DNA from 4 places in the Enterobacter sp. H2G27 genome. Region 2 is predicted to be linked to each of the others. Evidence: predicted binding sites of a transcription regulator. Region 2 holds the regulator's gene; each other region holds the start of a gene.
The links. The regulator CRP, encoded in region 2, controls carbon source genes, mostly activating them, when cyclic AMP is high. The targets are predictions, from matches to a motif close to ATGTGANNNNNNTCACAT.
Positions count from the first base shown of each region.

Region 1: the regulator CRP is predicted to act here: its motif matches at 3,544-3,561, upstream of ACW9E7_RS13870 (YfcZ/YiiS family protein).
Region 3: the regulator CRP is predicted to act here: its motif matches at 1,148-1,165, upstream of serC (3-phosphoserine/phosphohydroxythreonine transaminase).
Region 4: the regulator CRP is predicted to act here: its motif matches at 3,870-3,887, upstream of focA (formate transporter FocA).

Region 1 is NZ_JBSVSI010000001.1:2,935,568-2,940,680, forward strand. Features, by position in the region: gene fadJ (fatty acid oxidation complex subunit alpha FadJ) at 1-1,597, opposite strand, end outside; gene fadI (acetyl-CoA C-acyltransferase FadI) at 1,597-2,907, opposite strand; gene ACW9E7_RS13870 (YfcZ/YiiS family protein) at 3,154-3,438, opposite strand; gene fadL (long-chain fatty acid transporter FadL) at 3,811-5,094, shown strand.
Region 2 is NZ_JBSVSI010000001.1:3,902,925-3,908,037, reverse strand. Features, by position in the region: gene argD (bifunctional acetylornithine/succinyldiaminopimelate transaminase) at 30-1,250, shown strand; gene ACW9E7_RS18680 (YccS/YhfK family putative transporter) at 1,247-3,334, opposite strand; gene crp (cAMP-activated global transcriptional regulator CRP) at 3,392-4,024, opposite strand; gene ACW9E7_RS18670 (OsmC family protein) at 4,336-4,740, shown strand; gene ACW9E7_RS18665 (phosphoribulokinase) at 4,807-5,113, opposite strand, start outside.
Region 3 is NZ_JBSVSI010000001.1:1,278,392-1,283,504, forward strand. Features, by position in the region: gene ycaO (30S ribosomal protein S12 methylthiotransferase accessory factor YcaO) at 1-282, opposite strand, end outside; gene ACW9E7_RS05960 (DUF421 domain-containing protein) at 410-1,102, shown strand; gene serC (3-phosphoserine/phosphohydroxythreonine transaminase) at 1,265-2,353, shown strand; gene aroA (3-phosphoshikimate 1-carboxyvinyltransferase) at 2,422-3,705, shown strand; gene cmk ((d)CMP kinase) at 3,891-4,574, shown strand; gene rpsA (30S ribosomal protein S1) at 4,686-5,113, shown strand, end outside.
Region 4 is NZ_JBSVSI010000001.1:1,272,696-1,277,760, forward strand. Features, by position in the region: gene pflA (pyruvate formate lyase 1-activating protein) at 1-416, opposite strand, end outside; gene pflB (formate C-acetyltransferase) at 620-2,902, opposite strand; gene focA (formate transporter FocA) at 2,954-3,811, opposite strand; gene ycaO (30S ribosomal protein S12 methylthiotransferase accessory factor YcaO) at 4,218-5,065, opposite strand, start outside.

The sequences.
Region 1 (5,113 bases), 970 kb from region 2:
TGGGACCTACGGGGAAACCAAACTTTACCAGCGCCTCGTCGACGTGCTCGATCTTCTCCCCCTCCGTCAGCAACCGCATGGCTTCATTAATATAGGGAGCCAGAATGCGGTTGACGTAGAAGCCGGCCTTATCTGCTACTACGATCGGCGTTTTCCCCTGCTTCTTCGCAAGCTTGACTACCGTGGCGATGGTTTGCGGACTGGTCGTCGCGTGTGGAATAACTTCCACCAGCGGCATTTTTTCGACCGGGCTAAAGAAGTGCAGCCCAATCACCTGCTCCGGACGCGCGGCTTTCGCCGCGATATCGCCAATCGGCAATGACGACGTATTGGAGGCAAAAATGGTATGCGGGGCGCAATGCTGCTCAACGTCTGCCACCATCTGCTGCTTAAGCGCCAGATCTTCAAACACGGCTTCAATCACCAGATCGCGGTGCGCAAAACCGCTGTAATCCGTCGTGCCGGAGATCATCGCCAGGGTTTTATCACGCTCGCTTGCCTTGATATGGCGGCGCTTGACCTTTTGATCAAGGTTCTGCCAGCTGTACTGCAGCGCGTGGTTGATACCCTTCGGATTGATGTCTTTGATTCGTACAGGTAATTTGCCTTTGCTGGCGGTAACAAAAGCGATACCGCCGCCCATGAGCCCCCCACCCAGTACGCCAATGGCACGCAACGGTGCAGGCTCAGCCTCGCTGCCAGGATCTTTTTTCACGTCCGTGCTGGCGAAGAAGATGCTGCGCAGAGCCTGTGACTGCGGCGTCATCGCCAGTTCGCCGAAGGCTTTGGCCTCCGCGGCATAGCCGCTGCTGCTTCCCTGCGACAGCCCGGTTTCGATCACGTCCAGGATCCGCTTTGCCGCCGGGTAGTTGCCTTTGGTTTTTTGTTCAGTCTTTTTGCCCACCATGTTGAACAGAAGCGTTCTTCCCAGCGGAGCAGCCAGAACGCGCTCGCGGACCGGCAGAGGTCGTTTTGCCTGACGCCCTTTCAGCGCAAGCTCGACGGCGGCTTCCAGTAAAATAGACTGCGGCACGACGTCATCGACCAGACCGGCTTTCAGCGCCTGACGGGCACGCAGCTGTTTACCGGTTAAGATCATCTCCAGCGCCGTGCTGACGCCCACGAGGCGCGGCAGTCGTTGCGTTCCGCCGGAGCCAGGCAGCAGGCCCAGCTGCACTTCCGGCAGGCCCAGAATGGTTTTTGCATCGTCAGTACAAATCCTGCTGTGACATGCCAGCGCCAGCTCAAGCCCGCCGCCCAGACAGGCGCCGTGGATCGCTGCGATAACCGGGATCGGCAGGCTGTTGATCTCCGACATTACCTGCTGGCCCTGACGCGCCAGCTCTTCGGCTTCCAGTGCGTTTTGCGCCCGGTCGATCATGTTGATATCCGCCCCGGCGATAAAGTTGTCGGGTTTGGCAGAGATAAACACCAGGCCGCGAATGGCTTTGTTTTCGCGGATCTGCTTTAGCATCGCGCGCACCTGAACACCAAATTCGGCCTTCAGGGTATTCATCTTTTCATCAGGCACATCAATAGTGATAACGGCCACGTTATCGAGGCGAACCGTCAGATTAAATGCAGATGGCATATCCATTATTCAGCCTCCAGAACCATTGCTGCGCCAAGGCCACCCGCCGCACAGGCGGTAACGAGGCCAAACCCGCCGCCCCGGCGACGGAGTTCATGTAATGTTTGCGTGATCATTCGCGCACCGGTGGCGGCAAACGGATGACCGTAGGCGATAGAACCACCCAGCACGTTGAACTTACTCTGATCCACTTCGCCTGTGGCATGGGCGCGGCCCAGCACATCGCGCGCGAAACGCTCGCTTGCCAGTAGCTGAACGTTTGCCAGAGTCTGCGCGGCAAACGCTTCATGCATATCAATCAGGGTTAAATTAGCCATCGTCAGCCCCGCGCGCTCCAGCGCCAGCGGCGTCGACCATGCCGGACCTAACAACATGTCTTGCCAGACATCAATGGCGGTGAAGGCATAGCTGCGTAAATAGCCCAGGGGAGTGATGCCCAGCTCTTTCGCGCGGGATTCGGTCATCAGGATCACGGCGGCGGCCCCGTCCGTCAGCGGCGTACTGTTCGCCGCCGTCACCGTGCCGTGCTTGCGGTCAAACGCCGGGCGCAGCTTTGCGTAATCCGCCAGCGTCGAGGTGCCGCGAATATTGTTATCTTCCGCAAGCGGTTCGCGATAGGGCGGAATGTAGGCGGTCATGACCTCGTCGGTCAGCTTGCCTTCCGACCAGGCTTTTGCCGCAAGCTGATGCGAGCGATGCGCCAGCGCATCCTGCTTTTCACGGGTAATGCCGTAGGTTTTCGCCATCTGCTCGGCGGTATCGCCCATGCGCAGGCCAGTGGAGTATTCCGCTACGGCAGGTGGCACGGGCATCAGATCGCGCAGACGTAAACGCGAGAAGAGTTTGAGTTTCTGACCCGTCGTACGGGCTTTGTTGGCATCGACCAGGATACGCGCCAGCTTTTTACTGACCCCAATCGGCAGCACCGAAGAGGAGTCTGCCCCGCCCGCAATCCCGGCGCGGATAGTCCCCGCCATCAGGCTTTCGGCGACGTTCGCCACGGCCTGGAAACTGGTTGCGCAGGCGCGACTGACGCTGTAGGCATCGGTGTGCACATTCATCCCGGTACCAAGGACGATTTCCCGCGCAATGTTGGGGGCTTCAGGCATCTGCACGACCTGACCGAACACCAGCTGTTCGATGACCTCAGGCGGAATTTCGCTGCGAGCCAGCATCTCCCCCACTACCATTTTCCCCAGGTCAACGGCCGGTATGCCATGAAACGCCGTTGCCTGACGCGCAAATGGCGTTCGCAATCCACTGACTATGGCAATGCGATCGCCCTGACGGGTAATTAGCGGTAATGCCTGACTCATAACACTCCCCTGTAAAAAATTTTTCGCAAACATAAAGTGGTCTGACCTGATAATAGTCTTAACCATTTTTTTACATTCAGCCAATCGGGGAAACGAAAAAGTGCGAGCTAAAACACAGAGAAGAAAAAGAAAATGCCCCTGCATGGCAGGGGCATTTGTGCGGTTTGTTGCCGGGTGGCGGCGTTGCCTTACTCGGCCTACACAATCGTAGGCCCATGCAAGCGAAGCGCCGCCGGGCAAAAAGGATTAACGCAGACCCAGCTGGAAAATCAGCGTTTCTGCTTCGCAGGCGAAAACAAAGTCGATGTCCAGCTTCACGCCGCCTTCCACTTCGGTGAAGGTCGACTTGATTTCACACGGATCGGATTCAACATCACGCGCACGCTTGCTCAGCGCGGCCAGGGTCTCTTCCGCTTCGGCACGGTTAGTGAACACACGGCTGTAAGACGCGGTGCAATCGGAGTTGTCCATGATGGTCCCAACATCCATACAGCAGCAAACCGGGGTTTCATCAGCACTGCATTTACTCATAGCTCAATTTCCTCTGTATTCGCGCAGCGCGCGAGATAAACACGATGCTGATATTTTACGCCCCGGCGCGGGCTCTCTCCAGCCGTTAATGGTGCAAAAACGGATAAGTGACCAATATCACACTAAAAAATGATCCAGAACAAAAACCACCCTTTTGGGTGAGTCGCGATGGTCACAATTTTGCCAACCAGATCTCGTTTCGCGAAACATGTTTGAAAATATTAATAAACAAACTTGCAACATTCTGGCTGGTCAGACCTATACTCTGGCCACTGGTCTGATTTGTCTGTCATACCTCAGACCCTACACTTCGCGCTCCTGTTACGGTATGTAACAATTATTGAATAAAAATAACTCAATGAGGTTATGGTCATGAGCCAGAAAACCCTGTTCAACAAGACTGCGCTGGCAGTCGCAGTGGCACTCGTCTCCACTTCCGCCTGGTCAGCGGGCTTTCAGTTAAACGAATTTTCTTCCTCTGGCCTTGGCCGTGCGTATTCCGGGGAAGGCGCTATTGCTGATGATGCGGGTAACGCGAGTCGTAACCCCGCGTTGATCATGATGTTCGATCGTCCGACTTTCTCTGCCGGTGCGGTTTATATCGACCCTGATGTCAACGTTTCTGGTAAGTCGCCTTATACGGGTGCGAGCCTTAAAGCGGACAACATTGCCCCAACAGCATGGATCCCCAACCTGCACTTCGTTGCGCCTATTAACGAACAGTTTGGCTGGGGTGCATCCGTAACGTCTAACTACGGCCTGGCTACCGAGTTCAATAACAACTACCCGGCTGGTGAATACGGCGGTAAAACAGACCTTACTACGCTGAACCTCAACCTGAGCGGTGCGTATCGCCTGAACGATAACTGGAGCTTTGGTCTGGGCTTTGATGCCGTCTACGCCGATGCCAAAATCGAACGTTATTCCGGGGAACAGACTGCGCGCCTGCCTAAAAACAGCAATAAAATTGCCAGTCTTGAAGGTGATGAATGGGGCTATGGCTGGAACGCCGGTATCCTGTACGAGCTGGACAAAAACAACCGTTGGGGCCTGACCTATCGTTCCGAAGTGAAAATTGACTTCGACGGCGATTACAAGAGCGGCATCCTGACGCCTGTGAACAACCTGGTTCCTGGTGCGGGTACAACCATTCCTTGGGGAACGTCCAACCAGACCGTTCCAGGTTCACTGTCACTGCATTTGCCAGAAATGTGGGAAGTGTCCGGTTACAACCGTGTTGCGCCGCAATGGGCTATCCACTATAGCCTGGCCTATACCAGCTGGAGCCAGTTCCAGGAGCTGAAAGCGACCGGAACCAATGGCCAGACGCTGTTCTATAAGGACGAAAGCTTCCACGACGCCTATCGTATTGCGTTGGGTACCACCTACTACTACGATAAAAACTGGACATTCCGCTCCGGTATCGCATTTGACGACAGCCCGGTTCCGGCAGACAAACGTTCCATTTCCATTCCGGATCAGGACCGTTTCTGGTTAAGCGCGGGCGCGACGTATGCGTTCAACGAGAATGCATCCATCGATGCGGGCGTATCTTATATGCACGGTCAGAAAGTGACGTTCCAGGAAGGCCCTTACGAGTTTACCTCTGAAGGTAAAGCCTGGCTGTTCGGTACGAACTTCAACTACGCGTTCTAATCGCGACAGAATCAAAAAA
Region 2 (5,113 bases):
TACTGTGACATAAAATGGATGGTCATGACATGGCAACTGAACAACCAGCAATTACCCGCGCGACATTTGATGAAGTGATCCTGCCGATTTATGCACCGGCTGAATTTATCCCGGTGAAGGGAAAAGGCAGCCGCGTCTGGGATCAGCAGGGTAAAGAGTATGTGGATTTCGCGGGTGGTATTGCGGTCACGGCGCTGGGTCATTGCCATCCCGCGCTGGTGGAGGCGCTGAAAACCCAGGGCGAAACCCTGTGGCACACCAGCAACGTGTTCACCAACGAACCGGCGCTGCGCCTGGGCCGCAAGATCATTGATGCTACCTTTGCGGAACGCGTGCTGTTTATGAACTCCGGCACTGAAGCCAACGAAACTGCCTTTAAGCTGGCGCGCTACTACGCGACAACGCGCCACAGCCCGTACAAAACCAAAATCATCGCCTTCCACAACGCCTTCCACGGACGCTCTTTCTTTACCGTCTCTGTTGGCGGCCAGCCGAAGTATTCCGACGGGTTTGGCCCAAAACCGGCCGACATCGTCCACGTGCCGTTTAACGATCTGCACGCGGTGAAAGCGGTAATGGACGACCACACCTGCGCAGTTGTTGTCGAACCGATCCAGGGTGAAGGCGGCGTGACCGCGGCAACCCCGGAATTCCTGAAAGGGCTGCGCGCGCTGTGCGACGAGCATCAGGCGCTGCTGGTCTTTGATGAAGTGCAGTGCGGGATGGGGCGTACCGGCGATCTGTTCGCTTATATGCACTACGGCGTGACGCCGGATATTCTGACCAGCGCCAAAGCGCTTGGCGGTGGTTTCCCGGTGAGTGCGGTACTGACGACACAGGAGATCGCCTCTGCGTTCCACGTCGGTTCTCACGGCTCCACCTACGGCGGTAACCCGCTGGCGAGCGCCGTGGCGGGTGCCGCGTTCGACATTATCAACACGCCAGAGGTGTTGAACGGCGTTAGCGCGAAGCGCGAGCTGTTTGTGAAACACCTGAAAAAGGTTGATGAGCAGTACGACGTGTTCAGCGAGATCCGCGGGATGGGGCTGCTGATTGGCGCCGAGCTTAAGCCGCAGTACAAGGGCCGCGCTCGCGACTTTCTGCACGCCGCCGCTCGCGAAGGGGTGATGGTGCTCAACGCCGGACCGGACGTCATGCGCTTTGCGCCGTCGCTGGTGGTGGAGGATAAGGACATTGAAGACGGGTTAACCCGGTTTGCCGCGGCGGTTGCGAAGATCGTTAAAGGCTAATATTCGGTTCGTTTCAACCGGCGCGTTAACCAAATGCCGTGATGCGGACGCTGACGCCATGCCACCGACGAAATGGTGTGCATGGTGTTCAGATGCCCCAGAACGCGCTGCAAGTGCTGCTCCAGGGTGCTCATTGGCCCGTGGGTCAACGTCTCCGGCGCTTCCAGAATGTTTGAGTCTCCCGACTCGCCCGGCGCGTCATACTCCAGACGCTGCTGACACCTCTGCAACGCAATTTCACATGACTGCAGATAGCGCTGCGCCAGGTCCGGCGTCAGCATCGTGTGCTCGCGCGCCAGCGTGGTCATGGCGTTAATGTGCTCGACGATAAACTGGCTGTGCGTCACCCAGAGCTTCATATCGGCCAGATAGTGCGAATTAAAGCCCGGCTCCTGCATCGCCTGGTTAAGCGAGTTGAACAGGGCGTTGTGCGCCTGGTTGACCTTCATGCGCTGATAGGCCAGCGGGGACGGCTGCGGGTCGTCGCTCAGGATCAGGCGAATGGCCTGCTGGTCGGCCTCCAGCGCGTCGTGGGCGTTCTGTCTCAGCAGCCCGCTCTGCCATTGCGGCCAGAGCCAGACCATGCCGCCAAAGGCAATCAGGCAGCCGATCAGAGTATCAATCAGCCTGGCGACAATAAACTGTTCGCCATTGAGCGTAAGCAGCTGCAGGGTATATACCGCCGTCACCGTAAAGCCCACCATCGCCCAGCCGTAGTTTTTGCGGATAATTAGATAGCTCACCAGCGTGATCGCCAGCATCCCTGCAAGGGTATAGCCTTCCGGCACGTGGAAGTGCAGCGTCACGCCCGCAATGATCAGTCCGGCCATGGTGCCGCCCGCCCGGTGCAGAATACGCACCCGCGTGGCACCGTAGCCGTTCTGAGTGACAAACAGCACGGTCATTAAGATCCAGTAGGGCTTCGGCAGATGCAGCGCCATGCCCATCAGGCTGGCGGTACTGAGCATCACGCTAATCCTTGCGGCGTTGCGCAGGGCGGAAGATTTAAAAGAAAGATAGCTTTTGAGCGCGGGCAATAACGGCAGCCGTTTTTGCTTATCCGCCATCAGGTCGCGGGGATAAAGCGGACGCTGGGTGCGCAATACCCGGGCGATGCGGCTGAAGTGCCAGGCGGCAAACTGTCCGACCGGGTTATCCGGATGCTGGCGGGCGATTTTCTCCAGCGCGCCGAGCTGTTTATCCATGTTAAAGCGCGTGGGGTAGCGGTGATAGAGAATATCATCGGCCAGCACCCGCAGGCGTGCGGAGACGGTCTGCGCGTTCCAGCGGATCACCGCTTCGGCATGGCTGCGCTCGACCAGCTTTTGTACCTCCTGCGGGTGGTGCAGGCTCACGGAGATATGTTCCTGTAGATCCAGCCCGACCTGGAAGGTGCGCAGCAGGCGTTTGTACTCGTGGTTCTTGTTGGCGGCGAGCATGTGTAGCTGCTGATAGCACTGGCTTATGAGATCCACCACCTTCTGCTGGCGCGTCAGCAGCGGCGGTAAGGATTTTTCCGGATCGGTATGCTGGGTGAGCAGGGTGTATTTGGCCTCGCAGTAATCCGCAAGCTGCACATAGAGCAGGCTCAGGGATTCGCGCAGCGGCTGTTCCCGCCACAGCCAGAACCAAAACCAGTTAAACAGCCCGTACCACAGCGTCCCCAGAGCGTAGATCAGCAGCGGCTCCCACACCGGCATATTCCCGGCGAGACTTAGCGTGAAAATGGCCGCAATCAGCGACGCGGGAAGCAGGCGGGCGTGCAGCGAACTGATTTCCGCCGTGACGCCGAGGGTCATCGCCAGCACGGTCAGGATCAGCGGCAGCGGGATATCACGAGCCAGTAAAAGCTGTACGGCGAGGCTACAGCCCGCAAACAGGCAGCCGCCAACGATCAGGCGTTTGAAAAAGCGCTTATGCGGCGTGTCCAGACCGGCGATGTTGCAGCAGGCGGGCACGAGGGAAAACAGCAGGCCTTGTTGAAGATGTCCGAGGATCAGGCCTATGGCCACAGGAAGACACAACACCAGCGTTTGTCGCAGTGCGTAGTTAACTTCCGGGTGATAGATCAGCCTGCGCCACATGGGGAATAGAGACAAAAACGGCGTGACACCTTGCGATGGCACGCCGTTTAAGCGGAATTAACGCGTTCCGTAGACCACGATGGTTTTACCGTGGGCGGAGATCAGGTTTTGATCTTCCAGCATTTTCAGGATACGGCCTACTGTTTCACGGGAGCAACCGACGATCTGACCAATTTCCTGACGGGTAATTTTAATTTGCATGCCGTCCGGGTGGGTCATGGCGTCTGGCTGTTTCGCCAGGTTCAGCAGGGTCTGCGCGATACGACCGGTAACGTCCAGGAAGGCGAGGTTACCCACTTTCTCTGAGGTGACCTGCAGACGGCGTGCCATCTGGGAAGAAAGACGCATCAGAATGTCAGGATTAACCTGAATCAGCTGACGGAACTTCTTGTAAGAAATTTCAGCCACTTCACATGCTGTCTTTGCACGAACCCAGGCGCTACGTTCCTGGCCCTCTTCAAACAGGCCCAGTTCACCGATGAAATCGCCCTGGTTCAGATAAGAAAGGATCATCTCTTTCCCTTCTTCATCTTTGATCAGCACTGCCACCGAGCCTTTAACGATGTAATACAACGTTTCCGCTTTTTCACCCTGGTGAATCAGCGTGCTCTTTGATGGGTACTTATGAATGTGGCAATGAGACAAGAACCATTCGAGAGTCGGGTCTGTTTGCGGTTTGCCAAGCACCATGCGCTGTTATCCTCTGTTATAAGCTGTCACCAGAGTCATCAGATGCATCCGGACTCTGGGGTTGCAATCGAATTCTTACCCATACCCTGGGAAGTCGGCTACCGTAACGTTTCGCAGCCAGTAAAGTTTGATGTCCTCTGCATACATGTGTAACGTCAATGTATTACTGTAGCATCCAGAGTGTTTTAGCATAGCTTTCGCCGCGTGTCTCCTGGTGTCTCGCTTCAGCATGATGCAGGTCGCCTTCCATTGCGAGAAATGTAACGCACGCGTAATCTGTCACCAAAAATGCAACGTTGGAGTTTAAGAATATGCAAGCGCGCGTGAAATGGGTTGAAGGTTTAACGTTCCTGGGCGAGTCCGCGTCAGGGCACCAGATTTTAATGGACGGTAACTCCGGCGATAAAGCGCCAAGCCCAATGGAAATGGTGCTGATGGCGGCAGGCGGATGCAGCGCCATTGACGTGGTGTCGATTCTGCAAAAAGGTCGTCATGACGTGACGGATTGTGAGGTTAAACTCACCTCAGAACGTCGTGAAGAGGCACCACGTCTGTTCACCCATATTAACCTGCACTTTGTGGTCACCGGTAAAGAACTGAAAGACGCGGCGGTTTCACGTGCGGTGGACCTGTCTGCGGAGAAGTACTGCTCTGTGGCGTTAATGCTGGAGAAAGCGGTAAAAATCACGCATTCGTATGAAGTGATCGAGGCGTGATCCATGGGGCATCGTGCGTGTTGATGCCCTCACCCTAACCCTCTCCCACAGGGAGAGGGAACATGCTCATGCGATCTGTTTCCCTTCCATCAACCGCTCCACCAGCGGCGTCATGATGAGCTCCATCGCCAGCCCCATTTTTCCGCCCGGTACGACCAATGTATTCATGTGAGAAATAAACGAGCCCTGCAGCATCGCCAGCAGCCAGGGGTAATCAATACCTTCAAGATTGCGGAAATGAATAACCACAAAGCTCTCATCCAGGGATGGGATACTTTTGGCGGCAAACGGGTTGGAGGTATCCACCGTCGGCACGCGCTGGAAGTTGATATGGGTGCGGGAGAACTGCGGCGTCAGGAAGTTGATGTAATCT
Region 3 (5,113 bases), 2.6 Mb from region 2:
GGTCTCGCCCAGCCAGAAGTCAGCGAAGAAATAGTTGGTGGACAGACGCTCAAAATACTCACCCAGCGCAGAGGCCAGTGCCGCTTTTTTTGTCGCGCCTTTACCGTTGGTAAAGCACAGGGCACAGTCTTTATCGCGAATATGCACGGACCAGACGTGAGGCACCGGATTGAGCCAAGAGGCTTCTTCGATGTTAAAACCCAGGTCGGTCAGTTTCTGCTGGAAGCGAGCGATGGAATCTTCCAGAGCGGCATCTTTGCCGGGGATAAACGTTTGAGTCATGGCGTTCACTTTTATCGTACGTAAAGCGCGCAATGATACGGGTTTTGAGTGACGGGTGCTATCTTCGGCGAAAATAAATGGCTGGGCTATGCTTAGTGGCAGTAACTGACTGTTAAGGCATAGAAAAATGAAAGCATTTGATCTCCAGCGGATGGCGTTTGATAAAGTTCCTCCTGAATTTCTGGGCGAAGTGGCGCTCCGCAGCCTGTATACCTTCGTACTTGTCTTCATGTTTCTTAAAATCACCGGCCGTCGCGGCGTACGGCAGATGTCGCTCTTTGAGGTGTTGATCATCCTGACGCTGGGCTCGGCGGCGGGGGATGTCGCCTTCTATGATGATGTGCCGATGGTGCCGGTGTTTATCGTTTTTGTTTCACTGGCGCTTCTTTATCGCCTTGTCATGTGGCTGATGTCGAAAAGCGAAAAGCTGGAAGATCTGCTTGAGGGGAAGCCGGTCGTTATCGTCGAGGACGGGCAGTTGGCCTGGGAAAATGTACAAAGCGCCAATATGACCGAGTTCGAGTTCTTTATGGAGCTACGACTGAATAGCGTTGAACAGCTCGGGCAGGTGCGTCTGGCGATCATGGAGACCAACGGGCAGATCAGCGTCTATTACTATTCTGACGACGAGGTGAAGCCGGGACTGTGTATCCTGCCGGATATGCTGATCGAGCGTTTCAGAACCGTACCTGAGTCAGGCGAGTATGCCTGCGTGAGATGTAGTCATGTGCTCGCGATGCACCCGGGGGAGCGTCAATTATGCCCCCGCTGTGCAAATCCGGAATGGACGAAGGTTAGCCGGGCCAAACGCATCACCTGACAGCCATTTTGTCGGTTTTGTGATGGCGAGGCGGCAGATTGTTTTGTGTGACGCGGGACACATTTCACGGGTCATAAGTTTTAGACATTGCGGCGCGTGTCACTGAATGATAAAACCGATATCCACAGTTATAACTTATGGCTTTTAGCGTGGTGAAGGGAAATGGCTCAAGTCTTTAATTTCAGTTCAGGTCCGGCAATGTTACCGGCAGACGTGCTTAAACAGGCTCAACAGGAACTCTGTGACTGGAACGGTCTCGGTACGTCGGTGATGGAAATCAGCCACCGTGGTAAAGAGTTTATTCAGGTGGCCGAAGAGGCAGAAAAGGATTTTCGCGATCTGCTGAATATTCCCTCGAACTACAAAGTATTGTTCTGCCACGGCGGTGGACGCGGCCAGTTTGCAGGCGTTCCGCTGAATATCCTCGGTGACAAAACGACGGCTGACTACGTTGACGCGGGCTACTGGGCTGCGAGCGCCGTTAAAGAAGCGCATAAATACTGCACGCCGAATGTTATCGACGCCAAAGTGACCGTTGATGGCCTGCGCGCCGTGAAGCCAATGAGCGAGTGGCAGCTTTCTGATAACGCAGCCTATCTGCACTACTGCCCGAACGAAACCATTGACGGGATTGCCATCGACGAGACGCCAAACTTCGGCAGCGATGTCGTGGTTGCCGCCGACTTCTCCTCCACCATTCTGTCTGCGCCAATTGATGTCAGCCGCTACGGCGTTATCTATGCGGGCGCGCAGAAAAATATCGGTCCGGCCGGTTTGACTATCGTCGTCGTGCGTGAAGACCTGCTGGGTAAAGCACATACATCCTGCCCGTCGATTCTCGATTACACCGTGCTGAACGATAACGATTCTATGTTCAACACCCCACCAACGTTTGCCTGGTATCTTTCAGGCCTGGTCTTCAAATGGCTGAAGCAAAACGGCGGCGTGGCGCAGATGGACAAGGTGAATCAGCAGAAAGCTGAACTGCTGTATGGCGTGATCGACAAAAGCGATTTCTATCGCAACGATGTGGCGAAAGCTAACCGTTCCCGGATGAACGTGCCGTTCCAGCTGGCGGACAGCAGCCTGGATAAAGTGTTCCTTGAAGAGTCCTTCTCGGCAGGCCTGCATTCGCTCAAAGGTCACCGTGTCGTTGGCGGCATGCGTGCCTCCATCTATAACGCTATGCCGCTGGAAGGCGTTAAAGCTCTGACGGATTTCATGATCGACTTCGAACGTCGCCACGGTTAATAGCGCTGTTTTCACCCCCGTAGCCTGCTGCGGGGTTTTTATTATGTTGAGTTGAGAGTTAAGTTTTCATGGAATCCCTGACGTTACAACCTATCGCGCGGGTAGATGGCACCATTAATCTGCCTGGTTCAAAAAGTGTCTCGAACCGCGCTCTGCTGCTGGCAGCACTGGCAAACGGCACCACCGTCCTTACAAACCTGCTGGACAGCGATGACGTACGCCATATGCTCAATGCGCTGAAAGCGTTGGGTGTTCATTACATTCTCTCCGACGATCGTACCCGCTGCGAAGTGACCGGCAGCGGCGGCGCGCTGCAGACGGATGAAGAGCTTGAGCTGTTTCTGGGCAACGCGGGTACCGCGATGCGTCCGCTGGCGGCGGCCCTGTGTCTTGGGCGCAACAACATTGTGCTGACCGGCGAACCTCGCATGAAAGAGCGTCCGATTGGCCATCTGGTGGATGCCCTGCGTCAGGGCGGCGCGCAGGTTGAGTATCTGGAGCAGGAAAACTATCCGCCACTGCGTCTGCGCGGTGGTTTTAACGGCGGTCATGTCGAGGTTGACGGCAGCGTCTCCAGCCAGTTCCTGACGGCACTGCTGATGACCGCGCCGCTGGCACCGCAGGATACGGTTATTACGATTAAAGGCGAACTGGTCTCCAAACCTTATATTGATATCACCCTGCACCTGATGAAAACCTTCGGTGTCGAGGTGGAAAACCAGTCTTATCAGCGCTTCGTGGTGCGTGGAGCGCAGCAGTACCAGTCTCCGGGCAGCTATCTGGTTGAAGGCGACGCTTCTTCGGCTTCTTACTTCCTGGCTGCGGGTGCGATCAAAGGCGGTACCGTGAAGGTCACCGGTATTGGTCGCAATAGCGTGCAGGGCGACATACGTTTTGCGGACGTGCTGGAAAAAATGGGCGCGGTTGTGACCTGGGGTGATGACTTCATCGCCTGTACCCATGGCGATCTGAATGCCATCGACATGGACATGAACCATATTCCGGATGCGGCGATGACCATTGCCACTGCGGCGCTGTTTGCAAAAGGCACCACCACGCTGCGTAATATCTACAACTGGCGCGTAAAAGAGACTGACCGTCTGTTCGCGATGGCGACCGAGCTGCGTAAGGTCGGCGCTGAGGTGGAAGAGGGCGAAGACTACATTCGCATCACGCCTCCTGCAAAACTGCAGGTTGCCGAGATCGGAACCTACAACGATCACCGTATGGCGATGTGCTTCTCGCTGGTGGCGTTGTCAGACACGCCTGTGACCATCCTTGACCCGAAATGTACGGCGAAAACTTTCCCGGACTACTTCGAACAGCTGGCACGCATTAGCACGCTGGCCTGATAACATCTTGCCGCATCGCCTGATGCGGCATTTCCTTACGCTTCCTGACGAACACTTCCGTTCATTTCTTCTACACTCTGCTTCAATCAATCCGTAATTTGCACGCAAAGGTAACAGTTGCGCACGTTGACGCGTATAATGCGCGGCGTTCATGTAAACGGTATGCCTTATTTAAGGAGAAAAAGATGACGGCAATTGCCCCGGTAATCACCATTGATGGGCCGAGTGGCGCAGGGAAAGGGACTCTGTGCAAAGCGATGGCGGAAGCATTGCAATGGCATCTTTTAGATTCGGGAGCAATCTATCGCGTGCTGGCTCTGGCTGCGCTACATCATCACGTGGACGTGGCGTCAGAAGAAGCGCTGGTTCCGCTGGCCGCGCATCTTGATGTGCGTTTCGTGTCGACCGATGGCAACCTGGAAGTGATCCTTGAAGGGGAAGACGTGAGCGGGGAAATCCGTACTCAGGAAGTGGCGAATGCGGCCTCTCAGGTAGCGGCCTTCCCGCGCGTTCGTGAGGCGTTGTTACGTCGTCAGCGCGCGTTTCGTGAAGCCCCGGGTTTGATCGCGGACGGACGCGATATGGGAACCGTGGTATTCCCTGATGCACCTGTGAAAATTTTCCTTGACGCCTCTTCGGAAGAACGCGCTCAGCGCCGCATGCTTCAGTTGCAGGAGAAGGGGTTTAGTGTTAACTTTGATCGCCTTTTATCCGAGATAAAAGAGCGCGATGACCGCGATCGTAACCGCGCCGTCGCTCCACTTGTTCCAGCAGAAGATGCATTAGTTCTGGATTCAACCAGTTTAACTATTGAGCAAGTGATTGAAAAAGCGCTACAATATGCGCGCCAAAAACTGGCACTCGCGTAATCGCGACCGATTTAGCAGTACCCCCGCTGCAATGGATTGACGGCGGGTATGTGAAACAACCCCATCCGGCACGGAGCCAGGTGGACGTTAATATTAACCTGAAGATTAAACATGACTGAATCTTTTGCTCAACTGTTTGAAGAATCCTTAAAAGAAATCGAAACCCGCCCGGGTTCCATCGTTCGCGGTGTTGTTGTTGCTATCGACAAAGACGTAGTACTGGTTGACGCCGGTCTGAAATCTGAGTCCGCCATTCCGGCAGAGCAGTTCAAAAACGCCCAGGGCGAGCTGGAAATCCAGGTTGGCGACGAAGTTGACGTTGCTCTGGACGCAGTAGAAGACGGCTTCGGTGAAACCCTGCTTTCTCGTGAGAAAGCGAAACGTCACGAAGCTTGGATCACGCTGGAAAAAGCTTACGAAGAAGCTGAAACTGTGGTCGGTGTTATCAACGGCAAAGTTAAAGGTGGCTTCACTGTTGAGCTGAATGGTATTCGTGCGTTCCTGCCAGGTTCTCTGGTAGACGTTCGTCCAGTCCGTGA
Region 4 (5,065 bases), 2.6 Mb from region 2:
TGGATCTCATCGTTCATCTGTTTGAGATCGAGCATCACCAGATCGGTCACTTCAAGCAGTTCATCAATCACCGGATCGTAGCGACGTACAAAGCCATTGGTATCCAGGCAGGTATGTATGCCTTCTTTGTGGCAGGCGCGGAACCAGTCACGGACAAATTCAGCCTGAAGAATGGCTTCACCGCCGGATGCGGTGACGCCGCCACCGGACGCGTTCATAAAGTGGCGGTAAGTCACCACCTCTTTCATCAAGTCTTCAACGGTCACTTCTTTGCCGCCGTGCGTGTCCCAGGTATCGCGGTTATGGCAGTACAGGCAGCGCATCAGGCAGCCCTGGAAAAAGGTGATAAAGCGGATGCCCGGGCCATCAACGGTGCCACAGGATTCAAAGGAGTGAATACGACCAATAGTTGACATTGCGGTGATATCTCCATCATCGGCCCGTCCCGGGCCTGTGTATGCACAGCTCAAAGCCGGCTGTGTTAAGTCTGTTTTGGCTGTTATCCATTAAGTATAGATAGCGGACAAAAGAGACTGAGGTGGAGAGGGTGCTAAAAAGGCCCCACTGACGTGGAGCCTTTATTGTACGCTTGTTAACGCGTGATTTCAGTCAATTCCACTTACATGGACTGAGTGAAAGTACGGGTGATAACGTCCTGCTGCTGTTCTTTAGTCAGGGAGTTAAAACGTACTGCGTAGCCAGATACGCGGATGGTCAGCTGAGGATATTTCTCAGGGTGTTCCATCGCGTCGAGCAGCATTTCACGGTTCATGACGTTCACGTTCAGGTGCTGACCACCTTCGATGGACGCTTCGTGGTGGAAGTAACCATCCATCAGACCCGCGAGGTTAGTTTTACGCACTTCGTCGTCTTTACCCAGCGCGTTTGGCACGATAGAGAAGGTGTAAGAGATACCATCTTTCGCGTAAGCAAACGGCAGTTTAGCGACGGAAGTCAGAGAGGCAACCGCACCTTTCTGGTCACGACCGTGCATTGGGTTAGCACCTGGGCCGAATGGCGCGCCAGCACGACGACCGTCTGGGGTGTTACCGGTTTTCTTACCATACACAACGTTAGAGGTGATGGTCAGAACAGACTGAGTCGGGATAGCGTTACGGTAGGTAGTCAGTTTCTGAATTTTCTTCATGAAACGTTCTACCAGGTCAACCGCCATGTCATCAACGCGAGAATCGTTGTTACCAAACTGCGGATATTCGCCTTCGATTTCGAAGTCGATAGCCAGACCGTCTTCGTCACGAATTGGCTTAACTTTCGCATATTTGATTGCAGACAGGGAGTCAGCAGCAACGGACAGACCTGCGATACCACACGCCATGGTGCGGATAACGTCACGGTCGTGCAGCGCCATCAGAGAGGCTTCGTAGCTGTACTTGTCGTGCATGTAGTGGATAACGTTAAGTGCAGTGACGTACTGTTTAGCCAGCCAGTCCATGAAGTGGTCCATGCGCTCCATGACTTCATCATAGTTCAGCACATCGCCTTTGATCGGCTCAGATTTAGGACCAACCTGCATTTTCAGTTTTTCATCAACGCCGCCGTTGATTGCGTACAGCATGGTTTTCGCCAGGTTTGCACGCGCACCGAAGAACTGCATTTGTTTACCAACAACCATTGGGCTTACGCAGCAAGCGATAGCGTAATCGTCGTTGTTGAAGTCCGGACGCATCAGGTCATCGTTCTCGTACTGCAGAGAAGAGGTATCGATGGACACTTTAGCCGCGAATTTCTTGAAGTTCAGAGGCAGTTTTTCAGACCACAGAACGGTGATGTTCGGCTCCGGAGAAGGACCCATGGTGTACAGGGTGTTCAGGAAGCGGAAGCTGTTTTTGGTTACCAGAGTACGGCCGTCAACGCCCATACCGCCGATGGATTCAGTTGCCCAGATTGGGTCACCGGAGAACAGCTCATCGTATTCAGGGGTACGCAGGAAGCGAACCATACGCAGTTTCATGACCAGGTGGTCAATCATTTCCTGAGCGTCTTGCTCGGTGATTTTGCCTGCTTTCAGGTCACGTTCGATGTAGGCATCCAGGAAGGTGGATACGCGACCGAAGGACATTGCTGCACCGTTCTGAGACTTAACTGCGGCCAGGTAGCCGAAGTAGGTCCACTGGATAGCTTCCTGAGCGTTGGTAGCAGGACCAGAGATATCGCAGCCATATTTCGCCGCCATCTCTTTGATCTGACCCAGCGCGCGGTGCTGTTCAGCGATTTCTTCACGCAGACGAATAGTCGCTTCCAGGTTTACGCCATTTTCCAGGTCGGACTGCAGGGAAACAAACTGCGCGTACTTGTCTTTCATCAGGAAGTCGATACCGTACAGCGCAACGCGACGGTAGTCACCGATGATACGGCCACGGCCATACGCATCTGGCAGACCAGTCAGAACGCCAGATTTACGGCAGTTCAGAATGTCTTTGGTGTAAACATCGAATACACCCTGGTTGTGGGTTTTACGGTATTCGGTGAAGATTTTTTTCAGCATTGGATCCAGCTCGCGGTTATACGCTTTGCAGGAACCTTCAACCATTTTGATACCACCGAACGGGATGATTGCGCGTTTCAGTGGTGCTTCAGTCTGCAGACCAACGATTTTCTCAAGGGCTTTGTTGATGTAGCCAGCATCGTGAGAAGTGATGGTGGAAGCAACGGAGGTGTCAAAATCAACTGGCGCGTGAGTGCGGTTTTCCAGTTTAACGCCTTCCATTACGCTGTCCCACAGCTTGGTGGTCGCGTCAGTTGCGCCAGCCAGGAAGGATTCGTCACCTTCATACGGGGTATAGTTTTTCTGAATGAAGTCACGTACGTTTACTTCATTCTGCCAGTCACCTTTCGCAAAACCTTCCCAGGCTGTGGCTAACTTTTCATTAAGCTCGGACATGTAACACCTACCTTCTTAAGTGGATTTTTTATTTACTGCCTGAGAAAACCATCAATGATGATCGTCGCCACGCAGGTAAATGACCCAGTATGTCAACCCAACTAACAGACCCCCACCGATAATGTTCCCGATAGTGACAGGGATCAGGTTATCAGTAATGAAATTCATAATAGTCAGGTGTGAGAAACTTTCCGGGGATGAACCAACTGCGGTCCAGAACTCCGGGCTCGCAAAGTCGCGGATGACAATGCCCATTGGGATCATGAACATATTCGCGATACTGTGCTCAAAGCCGCTGGCAACAAACATCGCAACCGGCAGAACCATAATTAAGGCTTTGTCCATCAGGCTACGACCCGAGTAGCTCATCCATACAGCCAGGCAGACCATCAGGTTAGCGAGGATGCCGAGAGCAACGGCTTCGATAAATGTGTGGTGCATTTTGTGGTCGGCGGTTTGCAGGACGTTAAGGCCCCAGCCACCGTTGGCGGTCATGTACTCGCCAGAAAGCCACATCAACAAAACAAAGAGCAGACAGCCAACCAGGTTACCCACGTAGACGTTAAGCCAGTTACGTGCCAGCTGACCCCAGGTAATTCTTCCGCTGGCCTTTGCCACGACAATCAGCACCGTTGAGGTGAAGAGGTCGGCGCCGCAGATGACGCAGAGAATCAGACCCAGTGAGAAACAAATGCCGCCAATCAGTTTGGCCATACCGAAAGGCATTCCGGCAGTACCGGTGGTGGCGGTGATGTAGAAGACGAAAGCGATAGAGATGAACACACCAGCCGTGATCGCCAGATAGAACGTCTTCATCGGGTGTTTCGTTGCTTTATAGACACCCGCTTCTTCGGCAACTTTGGCCATCGCAGCAGGGAGTAAAAGATCAAAAGGGTTGTCAGCTTTCACACTAACTCTCTCTTTATTAAGTCGGCGACGAGATACTAACAAAGCATTATAGAAGAGAAATTGATATAGATCATATCTCGCCTGGCTTATAGGCCCGCAGTGTGTATGGATTTACAGCAAATGCGGAGTAAGTGTTTGATTATCTGTATAAAAATAAATTTTAAAAGTTATGAAAAGAGTTGAATTTTTTCGTTCAGCCACCTCGGATACAGTTAATTAATATGGAGTATTTACCATAAAAAGTAACAGTAAAGCCCAGGTAAATATTATTATATTTACCCATGTTTAACTTTATTATTACAATCAACAGTCATTGCCGAAGAAAATAAAAAACGGGGCAATGAAATTGCCCCGTAATATAGCCCAGACGATTGAATACGCCTACTGCTGGTAATGTTATGTGCGCTTATTTTGACCAGTAAGCGGCTTTTGCTTTCTGCAGTTTTTCGTAGGCCTTCAGCAGCGACTGGTGCGCCGGGAAGGCTTTCAGATCGCTATCAACAGCCTGTAGGCCATAAAACGGCGCTTCGCCGCTCAGGGCCGCGCTGGCTGCTTCTACAGCCTCAGCACCGTACATGCGCACGAAAGCGTTCAGGTATTGCAGCGGTTCGCGATCCTCTTCCTGTGCAAGCAGCAGCAGGGTTTGCAGGCAACGGTAATAGTTGGTGCGCTCGGCAGAGAAGACCGACTGGTTGAATTCCATGGTCCACTCGGTCCAGGCCAGGGCCTGATCCAGGTCGCCACCCGCCAGGGCCAGCATCGCTTTCAGCTCACCAATACGCAGGGTGTACCAGCCGTTGTCTTTACCGGTCGCCAGACCCAGCAGTTCGCGTACGCGGGTGAAGTCGTCGTGGCCTTCCTCGTCCAGTTGGGCGATCAGGTTCAGATAATCTTCTTTCTCCCACTCGCTGCCCGGAAGAGCCAGCAGCGTTTCGCGCAGATGTGCACCCATGCTGTTATTCGCCAGCCACAGATCTTCTGCAGGGTAGATGTCGGACATGCCGGGAACAATAATGCGGCATGCATAGACGCCCAGGTGCTCGTAGTCGGCAATGTAAACTTCCTGGTCTTCGGCTTTGAAAATCGCCATCAGCGTTGCGAACTCTTCTTCCGTTGTTCCTGCAAAGCTCCAGTCCACGAACGGATAGTCTGCGTCCTGTTTGAACATATCCCAGGAGATCAAACCGCTGGAGTCAATGAAGTGGGTTTCGAGGTTGGTATGTTCAGCCACCTCTTCATCGTCAAACGTTGGCG